2 regions of the Escherichia fergusonii ATCC 35469 genome follow, and region 1 is predicted to be linked to the other one. Evidence: riboswitches for the same ligand, from Rfam matches in the RefSeq annotation. Region 1 holds a riboswitch; the other holds the start of a gene.
The links. A riboswitch is a leader RNA that binds a small molecule or an ion and turns the genes downstream of it on or off. The one in region 1 is predicted to bind cobalamin.

Region 1 (15,298 bases):
GAAAGTTGCCGGATGGGTAAAAACATCAGCAACTCTTGACGCAAAGAGATCCCGACCCGAACACCTATCGCCAGTGCGTTATGGATGATGGATGCTGCAATGTCTGAGCAATCACATTGAGCAATTTGCTTCAGGAGAGGCATATCCATTTGCACTATATGCAGAGCAGAGTACTGGCAGAAAAGTGTTCGCTGATTTGCTTCCCGCAATTGAGCAACGCTTAACATAGCGACGCTTGTCGCCCGGCGTTGTAAACGGGCGACAACTTCATCCACTATTTTTGCCAGCAGTTCGCTGTTCATGATTTGTTGACCAACATGGCGCAAACCTGTGGGTTATCTGCTCCGGCAGCGTTTGCTTCGTCAGTATCGATATGCATTTCCAGCCGCATATCGGGTGACACGCGAACAGCGACGTTATCGAAAATGAGTCGCCGTTCATCGCCTTTAATCGCTACCGACACTTTGTCTCCATGCGAGACATTCAGGATCAGCGCATCAAGTGGAGACATATGAATATGACGCTGGGCAACGATCACCCCTGATGTGATCTCCAGTTCAGCAAAGGGGCTGACCAACCGTACGCCGGGTGTTCCTTGCAGGTCCCCGGACATCCGCAATGGCGCAGTAATGCCCAATGTACGGGCATCGGTACGGGAAACCTCAACCTGACTTGCGCTACGCAATGGACCAAGCAAACGCACTTTTTCCAGCTTGCCCTTGGGGCCAACCAGCGTCAGGGTTTGTTCGGCAGCATACTGATCAGGCTGCATTAACGCTTTTTTCACGCTAATAGACTGACCGGGAAACAGATGAGCAAAATCTTGCGCTGATAAATGGATATGACGGTTGGAAATGCCCAGTGGAATAGGGCGTTCCCGCATCTCTTCCAGCACCTTGCCTACGGCGGTTTCCAGTAATTGCTTGTCCATTACATTTCACCTTTCTTAGCCGAGTAGAGACAAAGTGAACGCGGCTCGCCTTTCTGTCGTGGGCAGGCGGGATCAAGGCAAAGATTACAGCTTGCTTCCAGGTCGCCAGCGGGGATTTCTTCAGCAGTATCAGCCTCTGTAACAACTTCAGTTACAGGAGCAGCCGCAGAGAAAGGTGTAAGGATCCCTTCTCCGGGTCTGGCAATAACTTTATGGGCGACAAGCCCCTGGCGCTGTTCAGCAAAGCTGGCGCCAGTGATAATGGCCGACTGTACCGAGGCCACATCGCCCGTAATTTTGATCATCATCCAGCCTGAGCCGTTGGTCTTTTCGAAGCCCACCAGCGTGATGGCAGCGGCTTTTGCCATGACATCCGCACAACTGATGGCTAAAGCCAGACCACTAACTTCCAGTAATCCCAGTGATTGCTTCACGCGGTGTTCCTCCTTTACAACCTGTTTAAGCTGATTTCGGTAAAATGGCTTCGACGTCGCTGTGTGGGCGAGGGATCACATGGCAAGACTTCACTTCGCCAACGGCGCTTGCTGCAGCACTACCTGCATCCACAGCCGCTTTCACTGCCCCAACGTCTCCACGTACCATTACGGTAATCAGCCCGGAGCCAATTTTTTCGTAGCCAACCAGTTGTACGTTGGCAGACTTGACCATGGCGTCGGCGGCTTCAATAGCGCCCACTAACCCTTTTGTTTCAACCAGTCCCAGTGCGTTGTTCATACTGCAATTCTCCTGTGAATTAAGCCTGGTATTCCCGGAAGGGAATCCCTTTAACCAGCCTTGCCGCGTTATTGCCCGTGCTTCGCCGGGCGTGGCTGGGGTGTTGTGTTGTCAGCGTAAAAAGCGGCGCTGATGGGGGTAAATTTTTGTAATGGACAATCAGTTGCTGCGCATTACAGGCAATGCCAACGAGCAGCGGAGAGTGGCATGCGGCTTGCCATGCGCTTTTGGTCACGTCGTCAAAAGGGGATTCATTGATAACAAATGGAATCCCTTCCTCCTCAATACCAAGTAGCACCTCCTGCCAGAGGGGGAGGCATTCTTTTGAAACTGCAATGACAATTGCCGGCGTTGAGGCGTTAACGTCCATCAGCCAGCTCCTTTTGCCAGGAGAGCAACAGACCCGTAGCGACAGCATTGCGTGGACCTTCGGTGCCACGAATATTGCCGCGTCCGGCAACCAGACGGTAATGGGCGAGAGCGTCAGTAACCAGTTGTGGGATTTCGAAGTCCAGCGAAGAACCGCCAACCAGCACCACAAAAGGAATGTCGCGGATATTGCCGGTCGGGCTAACCTGGCGTAGGGCACGTAATGCATTGGTCACAAATACGCGCTCTTTTGCGCTGCGACGGATGGCACGTACTTTCTCTAACGCTAAATCACCCGGTAATGGAACCAGTTCATCAGGCTTCACTACGCATACACGGGCGAACACTGCTGGTGGCAGCGGTTGTGGAAAAAACTGAACGCTGCCGTCTTCATGACGAAGGTGGAAAAGACTTTCCACTTTCGCTAAAGGATATTTCTTAATCTCTTCTGCCAGATAGCGGTCGTCGAGTCCGAGTTCTCTGGCAATGATCATCGTCACCATATCGCCTGCCCCGGCAAGATGGGTGGCAATAATTTCGCCTTGCGGATTGATGATGGAGGCATCGGTTGAACCTGCGCCCAAATCAAGAATTGCCAGCGGGCGAGTTGTTCCGGGTGTTGTTAAAGCCCCCAGGATGGCGGCTTCAGCTTCTGCGCCTCCCACCTGAACTTCGGCGTTAATTTTCTGCTTAATTTCGTGGGCAATCATTGCCATTTGCAGACGGTCTGATTTGACCATTGAGGCAATTCCCACTGCCTGCTCCAGCGAAAATTCCCCGGCAAGACCACCAGAAACTGTAACCGGAACGGCTGTATCTACTGCCAGTAAATCCTGGATAAATATCTCACCGGTTGGTTTATTGGTCAGTTCTGCCATGGTCTGGCGTACATGCTCCAGCATCCCGCCAATATTGGTGCCAGCTTCACCGATAACATTATCAAGACGTGGGCAGTCACCGACGGCCTTCATAATGGTTTCCGCTCCGGCTGCCACATCAACTCGTCGGGTTAATCCCTGCGACAACAGTTCGATGTTCCCTGCAGGAATGGATCGCGCTTTAACATCGCCAGAGGGGGTTTTCACTACCACCGCTGAGCGATTGCCAATTAATGCGCGCGCCATCGGCACAATATTTTTGGTCTCTTGCGCATCGAGATGAAAAACAGTGGCAATACCATACGGATTCGACAGCGTTTCGATGACTTTACCAGGAATCGCCACTTCAATTGCGGCGAGCATTCCTTGTGGAATACGGTCGATATAAAGCACTTCGTCAACAACCGGAACGGGGTGATCCAGTCGGTTGCTGACCAGCACACCATCATCACGTTGCAAAATGATGCCCGTGATTTGGTATCCGGCACGCACACAAGCGTTAACCATTGCTGCGACATCAGCGAAGTCAAACGCTGACGACACCACAAGAATATAAGGAACATCTGCCAGGCAGGTCAGCAAATGCTCTGGGGTGATAGTGACACCTACGCCTAGCCCTACACCGCCAGGCGTTTTGGGGTTGTGGCCGATCATCGTGGACTCGGTGATGATGGTTTCGGTGATGGTTTCCATCGCCACATCTCCGATGACCGGCGTAGCTTCGTTAATGCGGATAAGCGAAATATCGCTGACGCTGATTCCCGCCTGCGTTGCGGCACGCGAAAGCGCTTCCTCGATACCAAACACATTGCGCAATGTGCCTTTGATCCCGGTGGTTTCAGCCAGGGAACTGGTGAGGATAGTGAGATGACCTTCCTCGCTTACTTTCGCCAGCGCCACTTCTGTTGAGGAGTTGCCAATATCAATGCCTGCTATATATCGCATATCTCCGCCCTTAATCGTCGCCTTTCAGTTTTTTGCGTTCGAGATACAGGGCAGCCGCTTCACGAACAAACGCGGCACAAATCACGGCCTGATAACGACGCTCAAGATCATCGGCAATCGCGAGTAGCTCTTCTTTCGTAGAGCGGTACGGGCGTAATGCGTTGTAGATCTCAAGAATGCGATCATCTGGAACAGCAGTCAGTTCCGCGGCACGCTCAAAGTTCATTGCCAGGCGGTCACGTCCGGCGTCTTTGGCAATCGCCGCCTGCATCCGCAAGGTTTCCGGTGTGATACGCATATCCTGAGCGGTGATTTTGTCGCTCAGAACGTTTTCCAGCGTGAGGTCATCCAGCGATTTATTGGTAGCGGTTTTAACCCATTCAGGGTGTTTTGTTGCCAGCGGGTAATCGCTGACTTTTGCATGGTGCGCAGAACCGCGGGTAGTCACCGGAGCAGGGGCAGGAGCTGCGCCCTCCAGGCTATTCATGCGGCTCAGTACGTCCCGAACCATCGATTCAATTGCATCGGTATTCATGAGGAAATCCTTTATTAAAGCGCCACGCGCAGTTCCTGCGGGTTTTTACCGGTCACGACGTACTTGGTCTCTTTGATATGCAAAATGGCGGATTTAGCCTGATATTTCGGGCGTGCCATCTGATCATTAAGCGTTGGTACAGGTTGCGGTGACTCACGTTTGGCATAGCGCGCAGCGTTTTTGCCAATCTGGCGATACGTTTCCAGCGTCAGCAAGGGAGCTTGTGGGAACAACTCCAGGTTAGACAGCGGTGGCAGCCCCTGTTGGTGAATAACGGTGGTGCCTTTAGACTGAATACCGATAGATATGCCAGAACCGCTCAGGCGATTACCTTCAACCGCGACAAAGGCCACATCGGAAGATTTAAAGCAGCGGATCACCCTGGCCTTAATGCCTTCTTCTTCGATACCCGCTATGACTTCCCGCAGAATGCTTTTATGCGACAAGCCCACGATATTGACCGTTTGTGAAAGACCAAATGCCGGGCCAACAGCGATGATGACTTCATCCTGCTGTGTCCCCTGGCGGGCTTCCCCAATTTCAGTCAGAAAGCTGTCTGAAGCTGCCGGAGCTGCGGTTGCTGTGGATGCCTGAAAGGAAACCGGCTTATCGCTGGTTTGCATTTCACATAACACTTGTTCAATTATCTGGCGCAGCAGTTTTTCATTAATTTCCATTTTTCACCCCTTAGCCAAGTTCGTTGGGATCAAGTGCGCCAGGGATATTTTTAATCTCTTCCCAGCGTTCGCCTTGCAGGCGGTAACCTGTTGCCGGACCGGCGTAATCATTGACATCGTTTACTGCCGAGCGCACTTCACCATTGCCAACGATAATGGCGGAGGTGTGCAGATAATCCCCGGTTAACTTCGCTTTTTGGATATTGAGCATGTCCTGGGCAACATCCGTGAAGCCGCCTTTAGCGAGCGCTTTTACGACTTCCAGACCATTACGGTTTTTGTTGATAATTTCCTGAGCAAACTTGATATCTTCAACAATGTTGCGCTCAGGCATATCTTTCGAACCGTGGGCGTAAGTCGCGGCTTCGACTTCTTCATCCGTGATCGGTGGCAGTCCCATTCCCGCAAATACAGCCTGCAAGGCACGAGCAGCTTTATTACGAATAGCGATAACGTCTTCTTCGCGTACAGGGCGTAAACCACCGTCTACTTTTAAGTCACGCTGAATGACGTTGTAGTCATCGAAGTCTTCTGCATCTTCGTTCGAACCGGCAAACATGTTGTCGTAGTTCGGCACGGCAGAAAAACCGGAGGAGATAAAGTCAGTACCTGGCAGGAACTGCATCAGGAAACGGGCCGTACGACGCATATCTGAGTGTGTAAAGGTCTGGTCGTTACTGGAAGCGCATTCGAGATCCAGTGCGGCACAGATTAAGTTTTCTGCCAGAATGGCCCGAATACCTGATGGCACAGCAGAAGGCACACCGACGCAGCTTACCGAACCGTTCTGTAATCCCTGAACGCCAGCCGCCTTGGTGATGTAAATGCAGCGAGCTTCCAGATAAAGCATCGATTTACCTTCGGCATAGCCCATTTGGACTTCTGAACCAGAACCGGAAGTGAAGCGCATTTTTAAACCGCGAGATGCATACGAAGAGGCGAGGAAACCTTTTGACCATGGGGTGTCGTCACCGTCGGTGAAGACGGGTTCAGTACCATAGACGGAAATGGTTTCAGCGTAGCAAGTGTGACCAAGCATACCGAGTTTCAGTTCGGTGGCTTCTTCCAGAGAACACTGAGTCAGAACGCCTGGGCGACCAACCTGAGAGCCAACCAACAACGCAATCGCATTAAAGGGGGCGTAGCGACCAACAGCGACAGTGGTTTCCTGTTCGTCGAATCCACGCCATGCCCCTTCTGCGGCGTCTGCAGCGATTTGTACCGGATTGTCTTTTACGTTAGTAACGTGTGCCTGTTGGGATGGTGTACGACGCGCACGCATTTTTTGCATTGCCATCATCATCTCAACCACGTTCATGTGGGAGACAACTTCGACAATCTTCGCTGGAGTCATCGCGGTGGTCAGCGGCACGATATCACGACGTTTAACGTTGGGATCGCACAACATATTCGCCAGCTTGACCGAATCCATGGTGATAACTTCTTCCGCTCTGGCAAGGTTAATGCCATAACGCGCGATAAAATGGTCGATCAGGTCAAACTGGCTGACGGATTTACCATCCAATTCTGTGACTGCGCCATTGACTATTTTGATGGATGGTTTGGGATCATTCGGGCTTTCCATCGCAATGAAGCCTTCTTCGATCCACTCCTTAACAAAACCGTCCTGATTTACGGGGCGTTTTGCCAGTGCTTCAAATCTTTTCGATCTCATGAAACTGCCTCACGGATATCAGATGTAGGACGGACGATCGTTTTTCGGTTCTGAACCCAGCGTCGCCAGCACGGTTTTGCCGATTTCACGGGCAGAAATGACGGCCTGACGTACGGCGCCGGAGTCACCGGAAATCACCAGAATGACTTCGTTGCTGTAGCTGGTGCCTTTGGCGGGGGAGCTGTACGCCACCACATCAACGTTGGCGGATTTAAGTGCTGTGTCTGCCATTAACACGCCGACGGATGCCGGAGCGCCAACAATCACGCCACATGCACGGCCCAGGGGGGTACCAAAGGCTTTTTCCAGCGCATAGCTGGCGCGGGCGGTATATTGCAGTTCGAGGTGGCCGGCTTCGTTGGCATAAACATCACCAAAGGTGCGATCCAGCTCTTTCAGTGCGACTTCGATTCCGCGTTTCACATCGGAAACATCATTGCCACCTAACAGGATCAGCGAACCGTGACCAGCGCCGCCTTTGGTGTCGCGAGGAAGCTCGATACTAATCACTTCGGTATTTGTTGCTTTAACGGCTTCGTCTGCCGCCATGATATGAGGACCCGCGCCGACCCTGGCCCCCAGGATGCCAATAGAGCGATAGCGCTTCTCCAGTTTCATTGCGTCGAGCAATGCGCTATCAACATTGGCAATCACCAGACCTACAGTGTCGCCAATGGCGGTGCCAACAAATTCCGTTAAACTGCATTTTCCTGCCATAGCCGTCTCTCGTTTGGTTTGTGGGGTATCAGGGGTAACCGTTTGTTCCGGCGTCGCCACGCGGGCGATTACCTGTGCCATGATCTGTTCCACCAGTTCATTGCTACTCATGGGTTAATTCCCTTCGGTAAGATTTTTTCTACGTCGGTGTGAGGGCGTGGGATGACGTGAACAGCTTTAACTTCGCCTACATTGCGTGCGGCGGCAGAACCTGCATCTGTGGCTGCTTTTACTGCACCGACATCGCCACGCACGATTACGGTGATCAGTCCTGAGCCGATTTTTTCGTAGCCGACCAGCAGCACATTGGCAGACTTCACCATGGCATCAGCCGCTTCAATTGCTGCGGTTAACCCTTTGGTTTCTACCATTCCTAATGCTTCTTGTTGCATAAAGACCTCGCATGGTTTTTCCGATGCTATGAACTATAAAAACTGGCGAAGAAAAAGAATGGCTGACTTGCAGGATGGAATGAAAAAATTAGTGGCAAAGGCGTAGTATAAAATTGCTGTATGTTTTTATATCGTCATGTTTTAAAAGAAAAATAAAAATGATGTGAATAGCATTTTTTAGAGATTGTCCTTGCAGAATAATTTTATTATTGGTGACTTTAAATAAAAAATTTGCTACGCGCGAAAAAGCTTGTGATGGATGTAAAAAAAACAAACATTAAGAAATAACGGTTTTTTGTTATTAACAACATGAGATGTAATAGAGATTCTTTCAGTAGGAATACGCAAATATTAAGCAATTTGAAAGCAATAATTTAATATCAAAAGACCAAATTTTATTAAAAATATTTCGCAGGTGAGCAACAAATTCATATGCAGGCGTTTCTATAGTAACGCCCGTAACTACGGTTAATCAGCGACAGACTCAACCAGGAAGGTGTCATGATGAAAGATTCACTGAAAGCGCAATGTATCGCCGAGTTTTTAGGCACCGGGCTATTTCTGTTTTTCGGCATTGGCTGCGTTTGTGCAGCAAAACTTGCCGGGGCAAGCCTTGGGCTTTGGGAAATTTGTATTATTTGGGGGCTGGGGATTTCCCTGGCGGTTTACCTGACAGCAGGGATCTCGGGTGCGCATTTAAATCCTGCGGTCACAATCGCATTGTGGTTATTTGCCCGTTTTCCTGCGCATAAGGTGTTGCCATATTCGTTAGCGCAGTTTGCTGGCGCTTTTAGTGGAGCTGTGCTCGCATGGTTCCTGTACAGCAACCTTTTTGTCGAGTATGAAACGGCACACAATATGGTGCGTGGCAGCGTAGAAAGTCTGGCTGTTGCGGGTGTCTTTAGTACTTACCCGGCGGCAGCGCTGAGTATCTGGCAGGCGTTGCTGGTGGAAATAGTCATCACATCTATCCTGATGGGCTTAATCATGGCATTAACCGATGACGGTAACGGTGTGCCGAAAGGGCCGTTAGCGCCTTTGTTAATTGGTATTCTGGTTGCGGTCATTGGTGCCTCCATGGGACCGTTGACAGGGTTTGCAATGAACCCGGCGCGTGACTTTGGTCCAAAACTGTTCGCATGGCTTGCCGGATGGGGCAATGTAGCGATGACAGGTGGCCGTGATATTCCCTATTTTATTGTGCCAATAATAGCTCCGGTAATAGGTGCCTGTGGCGGCGCTGCAATTTATCGTTATTTTATTGGTAACAACTTACCCACGAATGAATCGGTGTGATTTTAAGCTGTTAGCCATTTTTATAACGCTATTTCGTGATCTGCTTTCCCGAACTGAACAAAAAGTCTCCCCTCAAAAGGAGACTTTTGTTATTGTCCGTTTTGTTTTCTGGCAATGAAATGGAATGGTAACGCAGAAAAACAAAATTCGCTTTATATATTCATTATATCAATAATTCAAATAAGGGATTTTATATGATTTCTGCCAGTACATTAAACTCAGAACTCATTAATAAAATCGCGCAGGATTTTGCACAAGCTACCAGCCTGGCGGTTGTCATTGTGAACATCCACGGTGACGAAATTTCGCAACTTTTTAACTTTACCCCTTTTTGCCAACTGATGCGCCAACATCCTCAGCATAGCGAACGCTGCCGAATGAGTGATCGCTGCGGTGGCTTTGAGTCGTCAAAGTCTGAAAAGCCGTGTATTTATCGCTGCCATGCGGGGTTAACAGATTTTTCGATTCCATTGGTGATTGCCGGTCATTTGGTTGGTTTTGTGTTATGTGGTCAGGTGCGTTTACGTAATGATGGCGATGCTGATTTAGTTGATATTTTAAATATCGATAATTGTTGGCAAGCTGATCCTGATTTACTGAATGAATTTCGCAAAGTTCCAGAGATGGATTATTCAAGAGTGATGGCGTCAGCCGACCTGCTGAAGCTTATTGTTGAAAACTGTCTTAAGAATCAGCTCAATTTTATTGTTATCAAAGAGAGTAAGCCAGGTTCTGAAATAGCCCGTCAAAGTCGAGCATCAAGTCCGCACGATAATAAAATGAAAAAAGCATTGCGTTATATCGATGCACATTTATCAGACGATTTGCGTCTGGAGGATGTGGCCTCTCACGTTTATCTAAGCCCTTATTATTTCAGTAAATTATTTAAAAAATATAATGGAATTGGTTTTAATGCTTGGGTTAATCAACAGAGAATGGCCAGCGCCCGTGAATTACTTAGCCACAGTGACTGGAGTATTAGCAGCATTGCGCGAAATCTCGGTTTCTCGCAAACCAGCTATTTTTGCAAAGTGTTTCGTCAGACATACCAGATAACACCGCAAGCATATCGTCAGCAAATCAACGAAAATGCTATTGCACAGATGGCCTGATTAATTGGTAAATAATATGGAGGTTTTTGTAAATTCGTCATGCTTCAGGTTGCATATGCTGCAACGCGAATTATTTAAAGTACAGACGTAAATATCGTGTTATGAGCAAAATGAAATCAGCTCATAACATTAGCTGACAGGTTTGGCACATTTGTGCCAGGGAAGAGGGTGAGAATCCCTCACAGCCCCCGCTGCTGTGATGCTGACAACCCCGCAAATACCACTGACTGAGAGGTCGGGAAGGGCGGGAGAGGATGACGCTAAGCCAGAAGACCTGCCTGTCGGTTATAACCAACAACTTCGGTGGGAAGTGGGTTTCCCGGAAGCGTCTGGCAGAGTACTGACGCGTCTTACACCCCTACCACCCTGAGAAAGGATCAGGGTATGGCGGCAAATGTAGGTGAATCACTCAAAAGAGTGATAACAAAAGAGATTCAATTCATAAAGTTACAAACTGCTTTTACGGCGGAGTTAAATTCTACTCACAACAAAGCGTCAGGTGGGGGCTTATGGTATGCAAACGATAAAGCCTGACTCGATAGCTTTGTTTTGCTTCTTACAGGGCGACATAAATCTGGCAAACCGATTGGCGGATGTGTTGCCGATAACCTGTTTTATTGGTGAGGAGTGGCAACAGGAATTTTTGCCATTTAACGGTGGGCCAGCGCAATCGTTAAGGGATGCTTTTACGGATTATTCGGTGCTGATTTTTATTGCTAATAGTGCAACAGCAGTGCCAGAAATAAGCCACTATCCTGAAGGGCCAGCGTTGATTTTGATTGAAAAACTCAGCGATTACCAGGCTCGTACATTATCCAGTTCTTCAGGTAAAGCGACATCGCTAATACAGTATCTGAATAACGTCATTGCAGAGTTCAGGTATGAGAATTCATCAGGTAAGTCTGTTTTTTGCCAGCCGTTAATCCGTGGATATCATCGACAGAGCGATATGGTTTGCGAAGCAAGGCTGGTGGCTTCAAGGTAGCGGAGTGACTCTATCCTGAGACGGATAACAAACGCAATGTTGTCGGATAAAGCATTTACGCTGTATCCGGCATGAACAAAGAATGCGAGGTCAATAATCTTTTAAGTTAAGCGACAACCTTTACTGCGTCGCTGTGGCTTGTTGACCTGCTACCAGCGAAAAGTCTGATAAAAGCTATACTTATTGAATATCTGTCGCGACTAAGGAAAGGGAAATGATACGTCGTGTATGTATTCTTGGTTCTTTTATTCTACTTTCCGTCTGGCAAACGAGTCTGGCGGTAACTTACCCACTTCCACCAGAAGGTAGCCGATTAGTGGGTGCACCATTAACCATTCAGGTGCCTGAACATAACACACAACCACTGGAAACATTTGCAGCGCAGTACGGGCAAGGGCTTAGCAATATGCTGGAGGCAAACCCTGGTACTGATGTTTTTTTACCGAAATCAGGCTCAACACTGGTCGTGCCGCAACAGCTTATTCTTCCGGCAACAGTCCGTAAGGGGATGGTGGTGAATGTGGCTGAAATGCGCCTTTACTATTATCCACCAGACAGCCAGACCGTTGAAGTTTTTCCCATTGGCATCGGTCAGGCCGGGCGTGAAACGCCGCGCAATTGGGTAACGACGGTGGAGCGTAAACAGGAAGCGCCAACGTGGACACCAACGCCAAACACCCGCCGTGAATATGCAAAGCGTGGGGAGAGTCTGCCTGCATTTATTCCTGCCGGGCCGGAAAACCCAATGGGGTTGTATGCCATCTATATTGGTCGCCTTTATGCTATTCATGGTACGAATGCCAACTTTGGTATTGGACTGAGGGTAAGTCAGGGATGTATTCGTCTGCGCGATAACGATATCAAATATCTGTTTGATAATGTTCCTGTTGGGACGCGCGTACAAATTATTGACCAGCCAGTGAAATACACCACAGAACCAGATGGCTCGAACTGGCTGGAAGTTCATGAACCGTTATCACGAAATCGTGCGGAGTTTGAGTCTGACAGAAAGGTGCCGTTACCAATTACCCCTGCGCTGCGTGCTTTTATCAACGGACAAGAGGTAGATGTGCAACGTGCCAATGCCGCTATGGAACGTCGATCAGGAATGCCGGTGAATATCAATCGTACAGCATTTTGATATGTAAATTAGAATGCGCCATTTGTAAGCAATACAAATGGCGCTGTATAAAACACCCTTACGTCATTACATACCTGAGAATACATTCATAATAATGCCGCCACTAATAATCAGCAGCATGGCAAAAATGGCGGGTAAATCGGGCTTTTGTTTATACAGAATCATCGAGAAAATTGTCACGCCGACAATCCCAAAGCCGCACCAGAGTGAATAGGCAACACCAACCGGAATAGTACTCATTGCCCTGGTCAGGGCGAAATAACACATTGAATAAGCACATACCACCAGAACAGAAGGCCACAGCCGGCTAAAACCGTTGGTTTTTTTGATCATCGACGTACCGGTTATTTCAGAACCGATTGAAAGTGCCAGCCATAAAAATCCAATATTAAACATGAGCAATTCCTTTTGTTAGTTAGCGATTTTTTTATCGAGGTTGGTAACTGGCGTTTCTTCCGCCTCTTCACTGCCCATTTTTGAGAACAGATTCATAATGACAATACCGCTTGCGATGATGACCATACCAATAATGGCGGCGGTATCCGGGTGTTGACCGTAAAACAAAATCCCAAGGGTTGAGACCATCAAAATGCCAGTACCGGACCATGTGGCGTAAGCCAGACCAACGGGGATATCTTTTACTGCCCGTGAAAGCGAGTAGTAACAAATACAATACAGTACGACGATCAGGGCCAGCAGCAGCGTTTTTATCATCCCCTCACTGTTATCAAACATTTTAAGTGTGGATGTTGCAGAGGTTTCAGACAGGATGACCAGTAACATCCATAGCCAACATTTTGTTTTCGAAGACATATCTAAACTCCAGGTTTGTTATCGAGGTAAGGTTATTTTTTCTGTGCTTTCAAAAAATCGACCGCAGCATCGGTCAGTACGGCGTCGGGTGATTTTGCCAGTGCCGGATTATTGACGATATCGCTGACAGTCAGATAACGCCGCTGATGACTTACAGGCGATTGACTGCTGACGCCTGTTGCCAGTTTCTCCAGCATTTCATTCATGGAACATAACGTAATGCCACATTCGCTAAGGCCGGTGAGCGTGGCGGAAAGATGCGCCGCGTAGTCGCTGTGAACAGTACCGCGAAGCGCGTTTAATTCGCTGTGCGGATCGCAGTAATAACGCAGTGCCAGTACCGGAATACCCGCCAGTAGCGCATCGTGAACCCTTTGCGCTACCGGGCTTTGCAGCGTACCGTTGACAACATCTACAGCCAGCGGGTAACTCAAAAACGGCAGCAATAACGCTTTATAGGGCGTTGAAGGCAATTTGTGCTGCCATGTTTTAGCAGGTATCACGTCACCAATTTGCTGCCACCGTTGGCTATCACTGATTGTTTCATCCAGCGCCAGATGCAACCGTTCGCCACAACGAGCCAGCCGCTGATGAATCAAATCCCGATAGCCATCCGCTGATGTCACCATGACCAGTACCGCAGGTTGCAGCCGCTGGAGGATCAGGTTGACGATGGTGTCGATCTGTTGTTCGGTCATGATGGCCTCCCTTAGCGAATCAGTGTTACCTGTGCCCCGTTTTTCAGTCCGGCAGCATTGGCTTCTTCCGTATCGATATGCAGTTCAAGGGCAAAATCATTGCGCACCCGTACCACCACTTCATCGAACGTTAACTGGCGTTCACCGTGACTGCGAACACTCACCTTCTGCCCATTGCTGACATTCAACAGACGAGCATCCTGGGGAGACATATGAATATGCCGCCAGGCGCAAATGACTTGTGAATGCAACTCAACATGACCTTTCGGCCCCACCAACAGTGCGTCACCGGCATTTTCCAGTTGCCCGGATTCACGCACTGGCGCTTTAATGCCGAGAGTAAAACAATCGGCACGGGAGATTTCCAGCTGGCTTGTCGGGCGAACCGGGCCAAGTACGCGGACGTGAGTCAGAGAACCTTTCGGGCCGACAACCGTCACACACTCTTCAGCGGCGAATTGCCCTGGCTGGCGCAACGGCTTAAAGGGCGTAAGTTGGTAGCCAACACCAAAAAGCGCTTCTACATCCTGCTGCGACAGATGCACATGACGATTAGAAACACCGACCGGAATTGTGGGGGCGGTATCGATCAGTCGCGTGGTGATTTTTTCCTGTAGCAGTGCGTCAATCATGCTTTTTTCCCTTTCTTATGCCCGTGGCTTTTCACTTCCACAATGGGGGCTTGCACTTCTTTCTCAGCTACAGGCATTGCAGTTTCAGTATCTGTAGAAACTTCAGCGGTTTCTTCGCAGACAGTCACTTCTGCAACTTCTGCTACTTCTGCTACTGTCGGCAGCTCTGCATGAGGTTTCTGGCCTGATTCGACACGTGGCGGATGACCTTTCAGGTTACTGAGTGCTTCAACCACACAGCGTTCCGGGCGAGCGATCACCAGTGATTTGGCCTGATGGTCGGTTGCGGATGCCACAGCAATACCACGTTCAATGGCCGTGTAAACTGCGCTGATTTCCCCCTCAAAACAGACGCTTACCAGCCCGGAACCTACTTTGCGATAACCAATACAGCTCACCCCGGCTGCTTTGCAGGCGGCATCTACGGCTTGAATTGCGGCTACAAGACCACGTGTTTCAATTACGCCTAAACTGTTCATTTACGGCTCCTTTAATGACGAACTAAGCGAATATCAAAATCGAACTGGGCGAAAAATGCCTCCAGTTTGTCCAGCTCTTCCACGCTGTATGACGGGTCTTCAACAATCGGGTAGGGCATCTCCAGTCGTTCATACTTTTTGCGCCCCAGCTGGTGGTACGGCAGCATATCGATTCGGCGAATATTGCCGCGTTTGGCCAGTTTCTGGACGTAGTCGATAGCACCGGTAATCGCTTCCCACGAATCGTTATAACCACGAATCAGCGGCATACGAACAATCACGTTGGCA
Region 2 (15,298 bases), 1.8 Mb from region 1:
AGATCTATTTACCTCTGTCACGTTTGCTGAACTTCTATATAAGCTCGAATCTGCGCCGTCAGGCAGTTCTGGAACAGTTTCTTGGTACCAACGGGCAACGCATTCCTTACATTATCAGTATTGCTGGTAGTGTCGCGGTGGGGAAAAGTACAACCGCCCGTGTATTGCAGGCGCTATTAAGCCGTTGGCCGGAACATCGTCGTGTTGAACTGATCACTACAGATGGCTTCCTTCACCCTAATCAGGTTCTGAAAGAACGTGGTCTGATGAAGAAGAAAGGCTTCCCGGAATCGTATGATATGCATCGCCTGGTGAAGTTTGTTTCCGATCTCAAGTCCGGCGTGCCAAACGTTACGGCACCAGTTTACTCGCATCTTATTTATGATGTGATCCCGGATGGAGATAAAACGGTTGTTCAGCCTGATATTTTAATTCTTGAAGGGTTAAATGTCTTACAGAGCGGGATGGATTATCCACACGATCCACATCATGTATTTGTTTCTGATTTTGTCGATTTTTCGATATATGTTGATGCTCCGGAAGACTTACTTCAGACATGGTATATCAACCGTTTTCTGAAATTCCGCGAAGGGGCTTTTACCGACCCGGATTCCTATTTTCATAACTACGCGAAATTAACTAAAGAAGAAGCTATTAAGACTGCCATGACGTTGTGGAAAGAGATCAACTGGCTGAACTTAAAGCAAAATATTCTACCTACTCGTGAGCGTGCCAGTTTAATCCTGACGAAAAGTGCTAATCATGCGGTAGAAGAGGTCAGACTACGCAAATAATTTGCAGGGGAGCTAATGCTCCCCTTTCTTATTTTTCTGCACTACGCAGGGATATTTCACCGCCCATCCATGGTTTTATTATTCCATCCTGCTCAAGCAATAAAGCACCCTGTTTGTCTATTCCGCGTGAAATGCCAAATATTTCTTTATCACCAATGATAAGTTTCACTGGGCGATTAATAAAATTATCCAGCTTTTCCCAGCGCGAAAGATAAGGTGCCAATCCTTCTTGTTCGAAGAGTTCCAGCGCCGCGCGTAATTCACGTATTAGCATGGCCGCCAACGTATTACGATCGAGATTGATCCCCGCTTCTTGCAGCGTGATCCACCCCTGATTAACAACACTCTCTTCAACACGACGCATTGCCATGTTGATCCCGGCTCCAATGACTATTTGCGCCGCATCGCCGGTTTTGCCAGTCAGCTCCACAAGAATGCCTGCCAGCTTGCGATCCTGCAGATAGAGGTCATTAGGCCATTTAACACGAACTTTATCTGCACCCAGCTTGCGTAATACTTCCGCCATCACGATACCGATAACCAGACTTAAACCAATCGCCGCCGCCGGGCCTTGTTCCAGACGCCAGAACATAGACAAATACAAGTTTGCGCCAAAAGGCGAAAACCATTTCCGACCCCGGCGACCACGACCAGCCTGCTGATATTCTGCAACGCAGGCATCGCCCGATTTAAGCTCTCCGATACGATCAAGAAGGTACTGATTCGTGGAGTCAATAACTGGCAACACGGCTACACTGCCGCCATCCAGCTGACTCAATATCTTTTCGGCATTAAGTAACTGGATTGGCTCGGGCAAGCTGTATCCTTTACCCGGAACGGTAAAGACATCAACGCCCCAGTCACGCAGTGTTTGAATATGTTTATTAATGGCCGCCCGGCTCATTCCTAACGTTTCACCCAGCTGCTCACCAGAGTGAAATTCGCCATTCGCTAACAGGGCGATCAATTTCAGCGGCACGGTGTTATCCTTCATGAAATTGTCTCCACTGCGCTCACTTCACCTGATGCGCCAATAAAGCGGACTTCAGGCTCAAGCCAGACATTAAATTTTTCACCAACTTTCTGTCTTACATGATGCGCCAGCTGTACAACATCTTCGCTTTTTGCGTTGTGCTCATTTATGAGAACCAGCGCCTGTTGACGGTGTACCGCAGCACCACCAATTTGCGTCCCTTTAAGCTGGCACTGATCGATAAGCCAACCTGCTGCCAATTTTACTGAACCGTCTGTCTGGGGATAATGTGGTGCTGTTGGAAATTGTGCCAACAACGCGTTAGCCGCTTCGGCAGAAACAACAGGATTTTTGAAGAAACTACCCGCATTACCGTTCACTTTTGGATCGGGAAGTTTTGTAGTCCTCATATGACACACTGCATCAAATACTTGCTGTGGCGTTACCGTTGAAGGGTCCAGGCGAGTTAAGTCACCATACGTTAGTACAGGTTGCCAATCTTTTGGCAGACGCAGACCTACAGCTACAATAGCGAAGCGATCCTGGTATTCATGCTTAAAAATACTGTCGCGATAGCCAAAGCGGCATTCTTTAGCTGTTAAGCGCTCTTGCTTGCCTGTCGCCAGTTCAACACAGTCAACATAAGCGCAAACTCGCTGTAATTCTACGCCATAAGCCCCAACATTCTGGATAGGTGATGAACCGACACAACCAGGAATTAATGCCAGATTTTCCAGACCAGGCATACCTTCCTGCAAAGTGTATTTTACCAGGTGATGCCAGTTTTCTCCGGCCCCTACATGTAAATACCACGCATCAGGTTTATCATGAATTTCGATACCTTTGATCCGGTTGATGATCACCGTGCCGCGATAGTCTTCCAGAAAAAGTACATTACTTCCTTCACCCAGAATAAGAACGGGTTGCCCTTCTGCGGTTGCATGCTGCCAGGCATTGAGTAGTTGTTGTTCGTCTTCGGCACATACAATGTGCTGAGCATTATGATCAATGCCAAATGTGTTCCAGGGTTTTAAGGAGTGGTTCATAGCTGCTTTCCTGATGCAAAAACGAGGCTAGTTTACCGTATCTGTGGGGGGATGGCTTGTAGTTATGACGACAGGGAGAGTTTGTAGAAACGCAAAAAGGCCCAGTCTTCCGACTGGGCCTTCTGCTTTATTTGATGCCTGGCAGTTCCCTACTCTCGCATGGGGAGACCCCACACTACCATCGGCGCTACGGCGTTTCACTTCTGAGTTCGGCATGGGGTCAGGTGGGACCACCGCGCTAAGGCCGCCAGGCAAATTCTGTTTATCAACACGTCCCGTTCTGACCTGTCGATTTAATCTGTATCAAGCTTACTTGTCGATGTCTCTTCCGCCAAAACACCTTCGGCGTTGTAAGGTTAAGCCTCACGGTTCATTAGTACCGGTTAGCTCAACGCATCGCTGCGCTTACACACCCGGCCTATCAACGTCGTCGTCTTCAACGTTCCTTCAGGACCCTTAAAGGGTCAGGGAGAACTCATCTCGGGGCAAGTTTCGTGCTTAGATGCTTTCAGCACTTATCTCTTCCGCATTTAGCTACCGGGCAGTGCCATTGGCATGACAACCCGAACACCAGTGATGCGTCCACTCCGGTCCTCTCGTACTAGGAGCAGCCCCCCTCAGTTCTCCAGCGCCCACGGCAGATAGGGACCGAACTGTCTCACGACGTTCTAAACCCAGCTCGCGTACCACTTTAAATGGCGAACAGCCATACCCTTGGGACCTACTTCAGCCCCAGGATGTGATGAGCCGACATCGAGGTGCCAAACACCGCCGTCGATATGAACTCTTGGGCGGTATCAGCCTGTTATCCCCGGAGTACCTTTTATCCGTTGAGCGATGGCCCTTCCATTCAGAACCACCGGATCACTATGACCTGCTTTCGCACCTGCTCGCGCCGTCACGCTCGCAGTCAAGCTGGCTTATGCCATTGCACTAACCTCCTGATGTCCGACCAGGATTAGCCAACCTTCGTGCTCCTCCGTTACTCTTTAGGAGGAGACCGCCCCAGTCAAACTACCCACCAGACACTGTCCGCAACCCCGATAAGGGGCCAACGTTAGAACATCAAACATTAAAGGGTGGTATTTCAAGGTCGGCTCCATGCAGACTGGCGTCCACACTTCAAAGCCTCCCACCTATCCTACACATCAAGGCTCAATGTTCAGTGTCAAGCTATAGTAAAGGTTCACGGGGTCTTTCCGTCTTGCCGCGGGTACACTGCATCTTCACAGCGAGTTCAATTTCACTGAGTCTCGGGTGGAGACAGCCTGGCCATCATTACGCCATTCGTGCAGGTCGGAACTTACCCGACAAGGAATTTCGCTACCTTAGGACCGTTATAGTTACGGCCGCCGTTTACCGGGGCTTCGATCAAGAGCTTCGCGTTACCGCTAACCCCATCAATTAACCTTCCGGCACCGGGCAGGCGTCACACCGTATACGTCCACTTTCGTGTTTGCACAGTGCTGTGTTTTTAATAAACAGTTGCAGCCAGCTGGTATCTTCGACTGATTTCAGCTCCACGAGCAAGTCGCTTCACCTACATATCAGCGTGCCTTCTCCCGAAGTTACGGCACCATTTTGCCTAGTTCCTTCACCCGAGTTCTCTCAAGCGCCTTGGTATTCTCTACCTGACCACCTGTGTCGGTTTGGGGTACGATTTGATGTTACCTGATGCTTAGAGGCTTTTCCTGGAAGCAGGGCATTTGTCGCTTCAGCACCGTAGTGCCTCGTCATCACGCCTCAGCCTTGATTTTCCGGATTTGCCTGGAAAACCAGCCTACACGCTTAAACCGGGACAACCGTCGCCCGGCCAACATAGCCTTCTCCGTCCCCCCTTCGCAGTAACACCAAGTACAGGAATATTAACCTGTTTCCCATCGACTACGCCTTTCGGCCTCGCCTTAGGGGTCGACTCACCCTGCCCCGATTAACGTTGGACAGGAACCCTTGGTCTTCCGGCGAGCGGGCTTTTCACCCGCTTTATCGTTACTTATGTCAGCATTCGCACTTCTGATACCTCCAGCATGCCTCACAGCACACCTTCACAGGCTTACAGAACGCTCCCCTACCCAACAACGCATAAGCGTCGCTGCCGCAGCTTCGGTGCATGGTTTAGCCCCGTTACATCTTCCGCGCAGGCCGACTCGACCAGTGAGCTATTACGCTTTCTTTAAATGATGGCTGCTTCTAAGCCAACATCCTGGCTGTCTGGGCCTTCCCACATCGTTTCCCACTTAACCATGACTTTGGGACCTTAGCTGGCGGTCTGGGTTGTTTCCCTCTTCACGACGGACGTTAGCACCCGCCGTGTGTCTCCCGTGATAACATTCTCCGGTATTCGCAGTTTGCATCGGGTTGGTAAGTCGGGATGACCCCCTTGCCGAAACAGTGCTCTACCCCCGGAGATGAATTCACGAGGCGCTACCTAAATAGCTTTCGGGGAGAACCAGCTATCTCCCGGTTTGATTGGCCTTTCACCCCCAGCCACAAGTCATCCGCTAATTTTTCAACATTAGTCGGTTCGGTCCTCCAGTTAGTGTTACCCAACCTTCAACCTGCCCATGGCTAGATCACCGGGTTTCGGGTCTATACCCTGCAACTTAACGCCCAGTTAAGACTCGGTTTCCCTTCGGCTCCCCTATTCGGTTAACCTTGCTACAGAATATAAGTCGCTGACCCATTATACAAAAGGTACGCAGTCACCCCATAAAGAGGCTCCCACTGCTTGTACGTACACGGTTTCAGGTTCTTTTTCACTCCCCTCGCCGGGGTTCTTTTCGCCTTTCCCTCACGGTACTGGTTCACTATCGGTCAGTCAGGAGTATTTAGCCTTGGAGGATGGTCCCCCCATATTCAGACAGGATACCACGTGTCCCGCCCTACTCATCGAGCTCACAATATGTGCATTTTTGTGTACGGGGCTGTCACCCTGTATCGCGCGCCTTTCCAGACGCTTCCACTAACACACACACTGATTCAGGCTCTGGGCTTCTCCCCGTTCGCTCGCCGCTACTGGGGGAATCTCGGTTGATTTCTTTTCCTCGGGGTACTTAGATGTTTCAGTTCCCCCGGTTCGCCTCATTAACCTATGGATTCAGTTAATGATAGTGTGACGAAACACACTGGGTTTCCCCATTCGGAAATCGCCGGTTATAACGGTTCATATCACCTTACCGACGCTTATCGCAGATTAGCACGTCCTTCATCGCCTCTGACTGCCAGGGCATCCACCGTGTACGCTTAGTCGCTTAACCTCACAACCCGAAGATGTTTCTTTCGATTCATCATCGTGTTGCGAAAATTTGAGAGACTCACGAACAACTTTCGTTGTTCAGTGTTTCAATTTTCAGCTTGATCCAGATTTTTAAAGAGCAAATATCTTAAACATGACTCGTAAGTCATCTTTAACGATATTAAGGTCGGCGACTTTCACTCACAAACCAGCAAGTGGCGTCCCCTAGGGGATTCGAACCCCTGTTACCGCCGTGAAAGGGCGGTGTCCTGGGCCTCTAGACGAAGGGGACGTATCAGTCTGCTTCGCAAGACGCCTTGCTTTTCACTTTCTATCAGACAATCTGTGTGAGCACTGCAAAGCACAGTTCTTTAAGGTAAGGAGGTGATCCAACCGCAGGTTCCCCTACGGTTACCTTGTTACGACTTCACCCCAGTCATGAATCACAAAGTGGTAAGCGCCCTCCCGAAGGTTAAGCTACCTACTTCTTTTGCAACCCACTCCCATGGTGTGACGGGCGGTGTGTACAAGGCCCGGGAACGTATTCACCGTGGCATTCTGATCCACGATTACTAGCGATTCCGACTTCATGGAGTCGAGTTGCAGACTCCAATCCGGACTACGACGCACTTTATGAGGTCCGCTTGCTCTCGCGAGGTCGCTTCTCTTTGTATGCGCCATTGTAGCACGTGTGTAGCCCTGGTCGTAAGGGCCATGATGACTTGACGTCATCCCCACCTTCCTCCAGTTTATCACTGGCAGTCTCCTTTGAGTTCCCGGCCGGACCGCTGGCAACAAAGGATAAGGGTTGCGCTCGTTGCGGGACTTAACCCAACATTTCACAACACGAGCTGACGACAGCCATGCAGCACCTGTCTCACGGTTCCCGAAGGCACATTCTCATCTCTGAAAACTTCCGTGGATGTCAAGACCAGGTAAGGTTCTTCGCGTTGCATCGAATTAAACCACATGCTCCACCGCTTGTGCGGGCCCCCGTCAATTCATTTGAGTTTTAACCTTGCGGCCGTACTCCCCAGGCGGTCGACTTAACGCGTTAGCTCCGGAAGCCACGCCTCAAGGGCACAACCTCCAAGTCGACATCGTTTACGGCGTGGACTACCAGGGTATCTAATCCTGTTTGCTCCCCACGCTTTCGCACCTGAGCGTCAGTCTTCGTCCAGGGGGCCGCCTTCGCCACCGGTATTCCTCCAGATCTCTACGCATTTCACCGCTACACCTGGAATTCTACCCCCCTCTACGAGACTCAAGCTTGCCAGTATCAGATGCAGTTCCCAGGTTGAGCCCGGGGATTTCACATCTGACTTAACAAACCGCCTGCGTGCGCTTTACGCCCAGTAATTCCGATTAACGCTTGCACCCTCCGTATTACCGCGGCTGCTGGCACGGAGTTAGCCGGTGCTTCTTCTGCGGGTAACGTCAATGAGCAAAGGTATTAACTTTACTCCCTTCCTCCCCGCTGAAAGTACTTTACAACCCGAAGGCCTTCTTCATACACGCGGCATGGCTGCATCAGGCTTGCGCCCATTGTGCAATATTCCCCACTGCTGCCTCCCGTAGGAGTCTGGACCGTGTCTCAGTTCCAGTGTGGCTGGTCATCCTCTCAGACCAGCTAGGGATCGTCGCCTAGGTGAGCCGTTACCCCACCTACAAGCTAATCCCATCTGGGCACATCCGATGGCAAGAGGCCCGAAGGTCCCCCTCTTTGGTCTTGCGACATTATGCGGTATTAGCTACCGTTTCCAGTAGTTATCCCCCTCCATCAGGCAGTTTCCCAGACATTACTCACCCGTCCGCCACTCGTCAGCAAATCAGCAAGCTGATTCCTGTTACCGTTCGACTTGCATGTGTTAGGCCTGCCGCCAGCGTTCAATCTGAGCCATGATCAAACTCTTCAATTTAAAAGTTTGATGCTCAAAGAATTAAACTTCGTAATGAATTACGTGTTCACTCTTGAGACTTGGTATTCATTTTTCGTCTTGCGACGTTAAGAATCCGTATCTTCGAGTGCCCACACAGATTGTCTGATAAATTGTTAAAGAGCAGTGCCGCTTCGCTTTTTCTCAGCGGCGCGGGGTGTGCATAATACGCTTTCCCGCTACAGAGTCAAGCATTTTTTTGCTTTTCTCTGTCGAGATTCTCAGGAGAATCTCGCTGACCCGGCGGCGTGTTTGCCGTTGTTCCGTGTCAGTGGTGGCGCATTATAGGGAGTTATTCCGGCCTGACAAGAGGAAATTTAAAATAATTTTCTGAATGCGCAACATTCAACCAAATCAGCCTGAAACTGCCAGTTTTTCGAGCGTTTTGAAGCCGTAACGCTGTAAAACGGGTAATAACTGTTCAGCTTCTGGCGTCATGTCCATGCAAAAGGCAATATTCGCATCGGCGGATTTTGCATCCGGGGCTTCATGTTCTAACAACCATGCCGTTCGGCGAGCAATCGCTGCGCCAGAATCCACCAACCGTGTTCCCTCTGGCAGCACCTGTAACAGTTCTTCTTGTAGTAGAGGGAAATGGGTACACCCTAGTACAACGGTATCTGGCGGCTCTTTCATTCTTAACCACGGACGCAAGATACGTTTTAGCGCATCCAGAGAAACATCTTCGCCATGCAGCTTCGCTTCAGCCAACTCAACCATCTCTGCCGAGCCCAGCATTTCTATCTGGCATTCATTAGCGAAACGCGCGATCAGCTCATGAGTATAAGAACGTTTAACTGTTCCGCGGGTTGCCAGTAATCCGACAATGCCATTAGCTGTCAGACGTGCCGCTGGCTTAATTGCCGGAACGACACCGACAACCGGGAACGCAAACTTCTCGCGTAATGCAGGAAGTGAGACGGTACTGGCGGTGTTGCAAGCAACAACAGCCAGCGCAAGGGGATAACGCTCTTGCACCGCAGTGACAATTTCCACCACTCGCTCAACAATAAAGTCTTCGTTTTTTTCGCCATAAGGGAAAGCGACATTATCGAAAGCATAAATGTAATGGAGATCCGGTAAGAGATGCCGGATCTCATCATAGACCGACAGCCCACCGACGCCGGAGTCAAACACCAGCACGGTGGGACGTGGTTCAGAAGGTGTAGCTGCCAGACAAGGTGTATTCCCGTCCTGCAGTTTGGTAGCCATAGACTGTCTCATAATCTTTGTCGAACAGGTTGGCTATTTTACCACGAACTGTCAGGTGAGAGGTGACCGGATACGCAACCGCAAGATCCCACAAGCCCACACCGCCCATTTTGACTGACTTATAGGGCCAGGATGAGTAATCCGAATCGTATCGCGATCCCAGATATTGATAAGTTACACCCCAGTCAAAATCGAACACTTGCCAGTCGAGCTGATACTTTACTTGCTGTTTAGGACGACGTTCTAACGGTTTGTCAGTTAAGGCATTTCTGGCATCCGTATAATCGTAGCTAACGGTATGCGCCAGTGGTCCAGTATCAAAGTTTGCTGTAGCCTCAATTCCCTTAATGCGTACTTTTCCGTCGTTGTAATAACGAAGGGTATGTGGATCATAGTTAATCATTTCACTGATATCATTACGATATCCTGAAATACGCCAATTTACGCCTGCTGTTAAACCTTCAAATGCCCCTTCCCACTGTTTGCTTTTTTCCGGGTCCAGATTCGGATTACCATACATGCCATATAACTGCCCCAAATTTGGCGCTTTGAAAGCAGTTCCATAGGAAGCGATAAAGCGATAACCCTCAATAAACTCCCATCCCACACTGGATTGCCATGTTGTGTGGCGATCAAATTGCGAGTTGTCGTCATTACGCACCGCGCCTTCTAACGTAAAATCGCCAAGTTTTTGCAATCCAGTCAGATAAATCCCCGTGTTACGCTGATCGTAACCTTTTGGCAAATATCCAGTTCCAGGAGTAGTGGATTGTTTTTGCCAGTCGATACCAGCTCCAACATCACCGTGACCGACTGTGACGCTATTTGTCCACTGGAGATTGTATTGTTTCATCTCATCCAGGTTAGCTGATGCGTCATAGCGTCCATAATGTGGATCGTAGTTGTAATCTTTACTATGGCTATAACTGGAAACAAGTTGAGATTGCAGTGTTTCGCCAGCGTAGCGAAGACCCGCATCCCAGCTTTGACTATAAAGTTTTCGTGTATCAATCAGCGGAGAACCGGGAGAGTACCAGGCGTCATATTTAGTTCGGTTATCATAGCCGTAGCCACGAACAAATCCGCTCCACGTATCAGAGAAGTTATGTTCAAGTTTGCCGTAGAGTGTTTTACTTAAAAAACCGTCTCTGTCTGACTGTGGCTGCATCCCAGTGTTGCCATAGGCAACGACATCAAATCCCTTGGTATAGGCATAATCACCAAGAAGTGTTACTCGAGTATTTTCGCCAATTTGTTGCTGAGTGGAAATATCGTAATTTTGATAACTATTACTTCCCCATCCTGCTGAAATTTCAGTACCAGTATTCTCACGGGAGGTAATAATATTTATCACACCGCCAATGGCATCTGAGCCATAAATCGCTGAACGTGGCCCACGGATATATTCGATACGCTGCACCAACGCGATCGGAAACTGACTCAGGTCAGCCGCTCCACTGACACCTGCTAAATTCAGACGTACACCATCAATTAAAACCAGAGCATGGTTAGAGTTCGTTCCACGAAGGAAAATAGTTGAGAGCTGACCTTCTCCTCCATTTTGTGCAATTGCCACACCAGGCAAACGGCGGAGAACATCATTTACAGAGGAAACTTGCCATCGATCAATATCCTCACGTGTCACGACAGTGACAGGAGCGAGCACGGCACTTAATGGTTCCTGAAAACGGTTAGCAGTAACGACGAGAGTATCCGGGCTGGTATCCTGTGCCCAAGCAGAAAATGCCGTGACGGAAAACGCCGTCAGCAGCGAAGCTTTTTTAATCATTGTAAAGCATCCACAATAGAAGAAGGATGCCGCAGGCTTCATCAATATTACGCGATGATGAGAACCAGATGCGACGTTAGCCGGCAGGTCTTCGGGCTTGGAGGGGTATATAAAATACTAAGAGATGATGACTTCCCACCGGATGGCAGTGTCCGCATAACGCAATCATCGCACCTTTCCTTACCGCTGCGCGTCAGCTCCAGATTTGCACTGGATTCCCTATTAACTCACAGGACCGGCGAGTGGATGCTACAGGTTGTAACAAGTTGCTGTCCAGACGTAGCTCACAAATAGGAATACATCAAGATCTGGACATCTGATGAGCAATCCCTACAATCGCCGCGTACATTTCATTTTCAGGATACATCATGACCCCCGAACACCTTCCAACAGAACAGTATGAAGCGCAGTTAGCCGAAAAAGTGGTACGTTTGCAAAGTATGATGGCGCCGTTTTCTGACCTGGTTCCGGAAGTGTTTCGCTCGCCGGTCAGTCATTACCGGATGCGTGCGGAGTTCCGCATCTGGCACGATGGCGATGACCTGTACCACATCATTTTCGATCAACAAACCAAAAGCCGTATCCGCGTGGATAGCTTCCCCGCCGCCAGTGAACTTATCAACCAGTTGATGACGGCGATGATTGCGGGTGTGCGTAATAATCCCGTTCTGCGCCACAAGCTATTCCAGATTGATTACCTCACTACGCTGAGCAATCAGGCGGTTGTTTCCCTGCTGTACCATAAAAAGCTGGATGATGAGTGGCGTCAGCAGGCGGAAGTCCTACGTGATGCACTGCGCGCGCAGAATCTGAATGTGCATCTGATTGGTCGGGCAACGAAAACCAAAATCGAGCTGGATCAAGATTACATCGACGAACGTCTGCCGGTTGCAGGGAGAGAAATGATCTACCGTCAGGTGGAGAACAGTTTCACCCAGCCGAACGCGGCGATGAATATTCAAATGCTGGAATGGGCGCTGGACGTGACCAAAGACTCAAAAGGCGACTTACTGGAGCTGTACTGCGGCAACGGTAACTTTTCATTAGCGCTGGCACGCAATTTTGATCGGGTATTAGCTACCGAAATCGCCAAGCCGTCGGTCGCTGCCGCGCAATACAACATTGCCGCTAACCATATTGATAACGTACAAATTATTCGTATGGCGGCAGAAGAATTTACTCAGGCGATGAATGGTGTGCGCGAGTTTAACCGCCTGCAAGGGATCGACTTAAAGAGTTATCAGTGCGAAACCATTTTTGTCGACCCACCGCGCAGCGGTCTGGACAGTGAAACCGAGAAAATGGTGCAGGCGTATCCGCGTATTTTGTACATCTCCTGCAATCCGGAAACGTTATGTAAGAATCTGGAAACATTAAGCCAGACGCACAAGGTTGAACGTCTGGCTCTGTTTGATCAATTCCCCTACACGCACCATATGGAGTGCGGCGTATTACTGACGGCGAAGTAAAATCCATGCCGGATAGCATCGCATCCGGCATGCCACCTATTATTCTGTAACTTCCTGCTTACGGTTACGCACTTTAGTGCCAATCCAGAAGACCAGAATTACCGACAGTACAGCCGGGAAGAAATTCGAGCCAATAGCCGGATATTCCGCACGAACCACAGTGCTATAAAGCAGAACACCGAGAATAAAACAGGCAGCAGCCAGTCCAGGCAACCCAACCGGCATAGTGCGATTAAGGTAACGTTGATGCAGGCAGTAAACTGTCAACACCAGGGAAATAATCGGAAATACTGAAAATGGCACAATCGAGCTAAACAGCGCCGAAAACGTGCCATTAATTGACAGGCCAGCCACCAGCGCCAGCAGTAGCGTACCTTTATCCTGATTAGATTGTTTCATTACTCGTCCTTCACATTTCCCGGAATAATTGCGGTTTTATCTTGCTCACGGCGATACCAGTAATAAGCCCCTTTCGAAATCATTCGCAGTTGCAGTACCAGTCGCTCTTCTAATTGCCGACGTTGCTCGACGCCGACATCCAACGCCTCGGCCCCCGCACTGAAGACAATCGTCACCATTGCTTCGGCTTGCGCTTCAGTAAACGCACGCGGCATATGGTTTTCGAGTTCCAGATAGTCCGCAAGTTCCGCAATGAAGTGCTGAATTTCACGCGCAACCGCAGCACGAAACGCGGCGGAGGTGCCGGAGCGTTCCCGCAATAATAACCGGAAGGCGTTAGGATTATTACCGATGAACTCCATAAATGTGGAGACCGAGGTACGGATCACACTCCCGCCTTTGGCGATACGCTGACGCGCCTGGCGCATGAGTTGGCGCAGCATCAAACCGCTTTCATCAACCATGGTCAGACCAAGCTCGTCTACGTCGCGGAAATGCCGATAAAAAGAGGTGGGAGCAATACCGGCTTCACGCGCCACTTCACGCAAACTCAGGCTGGCGAAGCTGCGTTCAGCACTTAATTGGCTAAATGCGGCTTCCACCAGCGAACGGCGGGTTTTTTCTTTTTGTTGCGCTCTTACGCCCATCACGATGTTTGAATCCTTGCCAATAGTACTGCGGGCACTATACCAGAGAATAAACTGACTGGATTGATTCAGTGTCGTTAATGAATGTTGAAGTCATAAAACATTGCTACTGCAATTCCTTAGTCGGTTCTTTCACGAACAGCAACGCCAGCATAGACAGCAATGTTCCCCCGCCCAGATACCACGCCGGAGCCGTCAGACTATCCAGCAACACGATAGATTGCGTAGCGAAATATTGAGCAAAACCGCCAAAGATTGCCACACCAATGCTATAAACCAGCGCAAAACCCAATGCCCGAATACGCTTAGGTAACAGTTCGGAGATCAACAACATCACTGGTACACCGCCAAGAGTGGTAAAGCTGACCATCACAAAAACCACCGACAGCAACATGCCAGGACTTGGGTAATTCACCAACAGCCAGAACGAAGGCCAGCTACAAATCAACACCATCACACGTGAGATTAAAATCAACTTTTTACGTCCAACCGAGTCACACAGCATCCCCACTAACAGCGCCCCCGCAAACGTAATACCCCCTGCCAGTAACATCGCTGCATGAGAATAGTTTTGATTCATTCCTAAATACTTCGCTGCCCATGTACCGTAATAAAAGAGGGAGATATAGGTTGCGACTGTACTACCAATAGCGAGCAAGATACCGTTAGCGATAGTCGCTTTATGTTGCATAAGTAAGGAGAAGGCACTTTCGCTGGCTGCGGCCTTCTTATTATGTGCTGGCTCTGGAGCATCATTTTCCAGGCTCAGACGCAACCAACAGCCGACAGGCGCTAATAACACGCCAATAAAAAACGGCACACGCCAGCCCCATTCGGCCATTACGGTTTCTGAACCTGTCGCAAAGGGTAGCCATGCGCTTAAACCTAAAGCGACAACACCTCCAAAAGTTGTTGCCAGGCCCTGGGTCGCCAGCGACCAACTGCTGTAAAAACCGCGACGATTTGCCGGAGCTGACTCCACCAGTAGCGACATTGAAGCCCCAACTTCACCGCCTGCCGCAACGCCCTGAATCAAACGCGCCAGTACCAGAGTTGCCGTTCCCCAATAACCCGCCGTTTCATACGTCGGTGCGATGCCTATCATCAGTGTACCGAGGCTCATCAGGGCAATGGTGAACACCATCGCGGGTTTGCGTCCGAAGCGATCGGCCCAGGCGCCAACAATAATCCCACCGAGCGGACGCATAAAAAAGCTCACGCCGAAAGTGGCAAATGCCAGCAGAAGCGCGACGTTTTTATCAGCGCTGGGCGGGAAAAATAGTGTACTGATATAGACCACAAAAAAGTTGTAAACGCCAAAATCAAAAAATTCGAGCGCATTGCCAAACGCCGAGGCAAAAATCACCCGCCTGCCACTGGGCTTTTTCTTCACACTCACGGTTTCATTTACGATCGCCGTCATTCCATATTCCTTGCCATAAAGAGTTGTTGTGTTGTTTTTTTATTTATTGCAGCCAGGCTTCAACCAGTGCGCCCCAGTAGCTGCTTGCCGGGACCAGGCTTGCATCGTTGAAGTCGTAACCTGGGTTATGCACCATGCAGGAACCTTCTCCAACGTCGCCATTACCGAATAACAGGAAACCGCCTTTTGGTTGGGCTTCCAGCATGAAAGAGAAATCTTCACTGCCCATCAGGGGCTTGATGCCAAACTCGGCCCGCTCTTCACCAAACGTTTTACACGCCACCTGCCAGGCGAAGCGCGCCATCTCCTCGTCATTCACTAATACCGGTGTACCGTTAACATGCGTAACCTCAGCCGTAGCGCCAAAGCTGACA

Region 2: it holds a riboswitch for cobalamin, as region 1 does, so the genes downstream of both, btuB (TonB-dependent vitamin B12 receptor BtuB) here and EFER_RS10075 (hypothetical protein) in region 1, are expected to answer to the same signal.

Annotation. Positions count from the first base shown of each region.
Region 1 is NC_011740.1:2,053,999-2,069,296, reverse strand. Features, by position in the region: gene pduM (microcompartment protein PduM) at 1-302, opposite strand, end outside; gene EFER_RS10135 (phosphate propanoyltransferase) at 299-931, opposite strand; gene EFER_RS10130 (BMC domain-containing protein) at 931-1,365, opposite strand; gene pduJ (propanediol utilization microcompartment protein PduJ) at 1,391-1,666, opposite strand; gene EFER_RS10120 (glycerol dehydratase reactivase beta/small subunit family protein) at 1,686-2,036, opposite strand; gene EFER_RS10115 (diol dehydratase reactivase subunit alpha) at 2,026-3,858, opposite strand; gene pduE (propanediol dehydratase small subunit PduE) at 3,869-4,393, opposite strand; gene pduD (propanediol dehydratase medium subunit PduD) at 4,408-5,070, opposite strand; gene pduC (propanediol dehydratase large subunit PduC) at 5,081-6,745, opposite strand; gene pduB (propanediol utilization microcompartment protein PduB) at 6,764-7,573, opposite strand; gene pduA (propanediol utilization microcompartment protein PduA) at 7,570-7,854, opposite strand; gene pduF (propanediol diffusion facilitator PduF) at 8,359-9,150, shown strand; gene pocR (transcriptional regulator PocR) at 9,345-10,262, shown strand; cobalamin riboswitch at 10,384-10,558, shown strand; gene EFER_RS10075 (hypothetical protein) at 10,777-11,247, shown strand; gene ldtA (L,D-transpeptidase) at 11,462-12,388, shown strand; gene EFER_RS10065 (DMT family transporter) at 12,455-12,784, opposite strand; gene EFER_RS10060 (DMT family transporter) at 12,800-13,201, opposite strand; gene EFER_RS10055 (hypothetical protein) at 13,234-13,899, opposite strand; gene EFER_RS10050 (phosphate propanoyltransferase) at 13,911-14,531, opposite strand; gene EFER_RS10045 (BMC domain-containing protein) at 14,528-15,010, opposite strand; gene cutD (choline TMA-lyase-activating enzyme) at 15,022-15,298, opposite strand, start outside.
Region 2 is NC_011740.1:3,873,407-3,888,704, forward strand. Features, by position in the region: gene coaA (type I pantothenate kinase) at 1-794, shown strand, start outside; gene birA (bifunctional biotin--[acetyl-CoA-carboxylase] ligase/biotin operon repressor BirA) at 823-1,788, opposite strand; gene murB (UDP-N-acetylmuramate dehydrogenase) at 1,785-2,813, opposite strand; rRNA gene rrf (5S ribosomal RNA) at 2,950-3,065, opposite strand; rRNA gene EFER_RS18950 (23S ribosomal RNA) at 3,166-6,070, opposite strand; tRNA gene EFER_RS18955 (tRNA-Glu) at 6,265-6,340, opposite strand; rRNA gene EFER_RS18960 (16S ribosomal RNA) at 6,426-7,967, opposite strand; gene murI (glutamate racemase) at 8,340-9,197, opposite strand; gene btuB (TonB-dependent vitamin B12 receptor BtuB) at 9,142-10,986, opposite strand; cobalamin riboswitch at 11,052-11,241, opposite strand; gene trmA (tRNA (uridine(54)-C5)-methyltransferase TrmA) at 11,355-12,455, shown strand; gene EFER_RS18980 (YijD family membrane protein) at 12,495-12,854, opposite strand; gene fabR (HTH-type transcriptional repressor FabR) at 12,854-13,504, opposite strand; gene EFER_RS18990 (citrate-proton symporter) at 13,608-14,924, opposite strand; gene EFER_RS18995 (M20 aminoacylase family protein) at 14,968-15,298, opposite strand, start outside.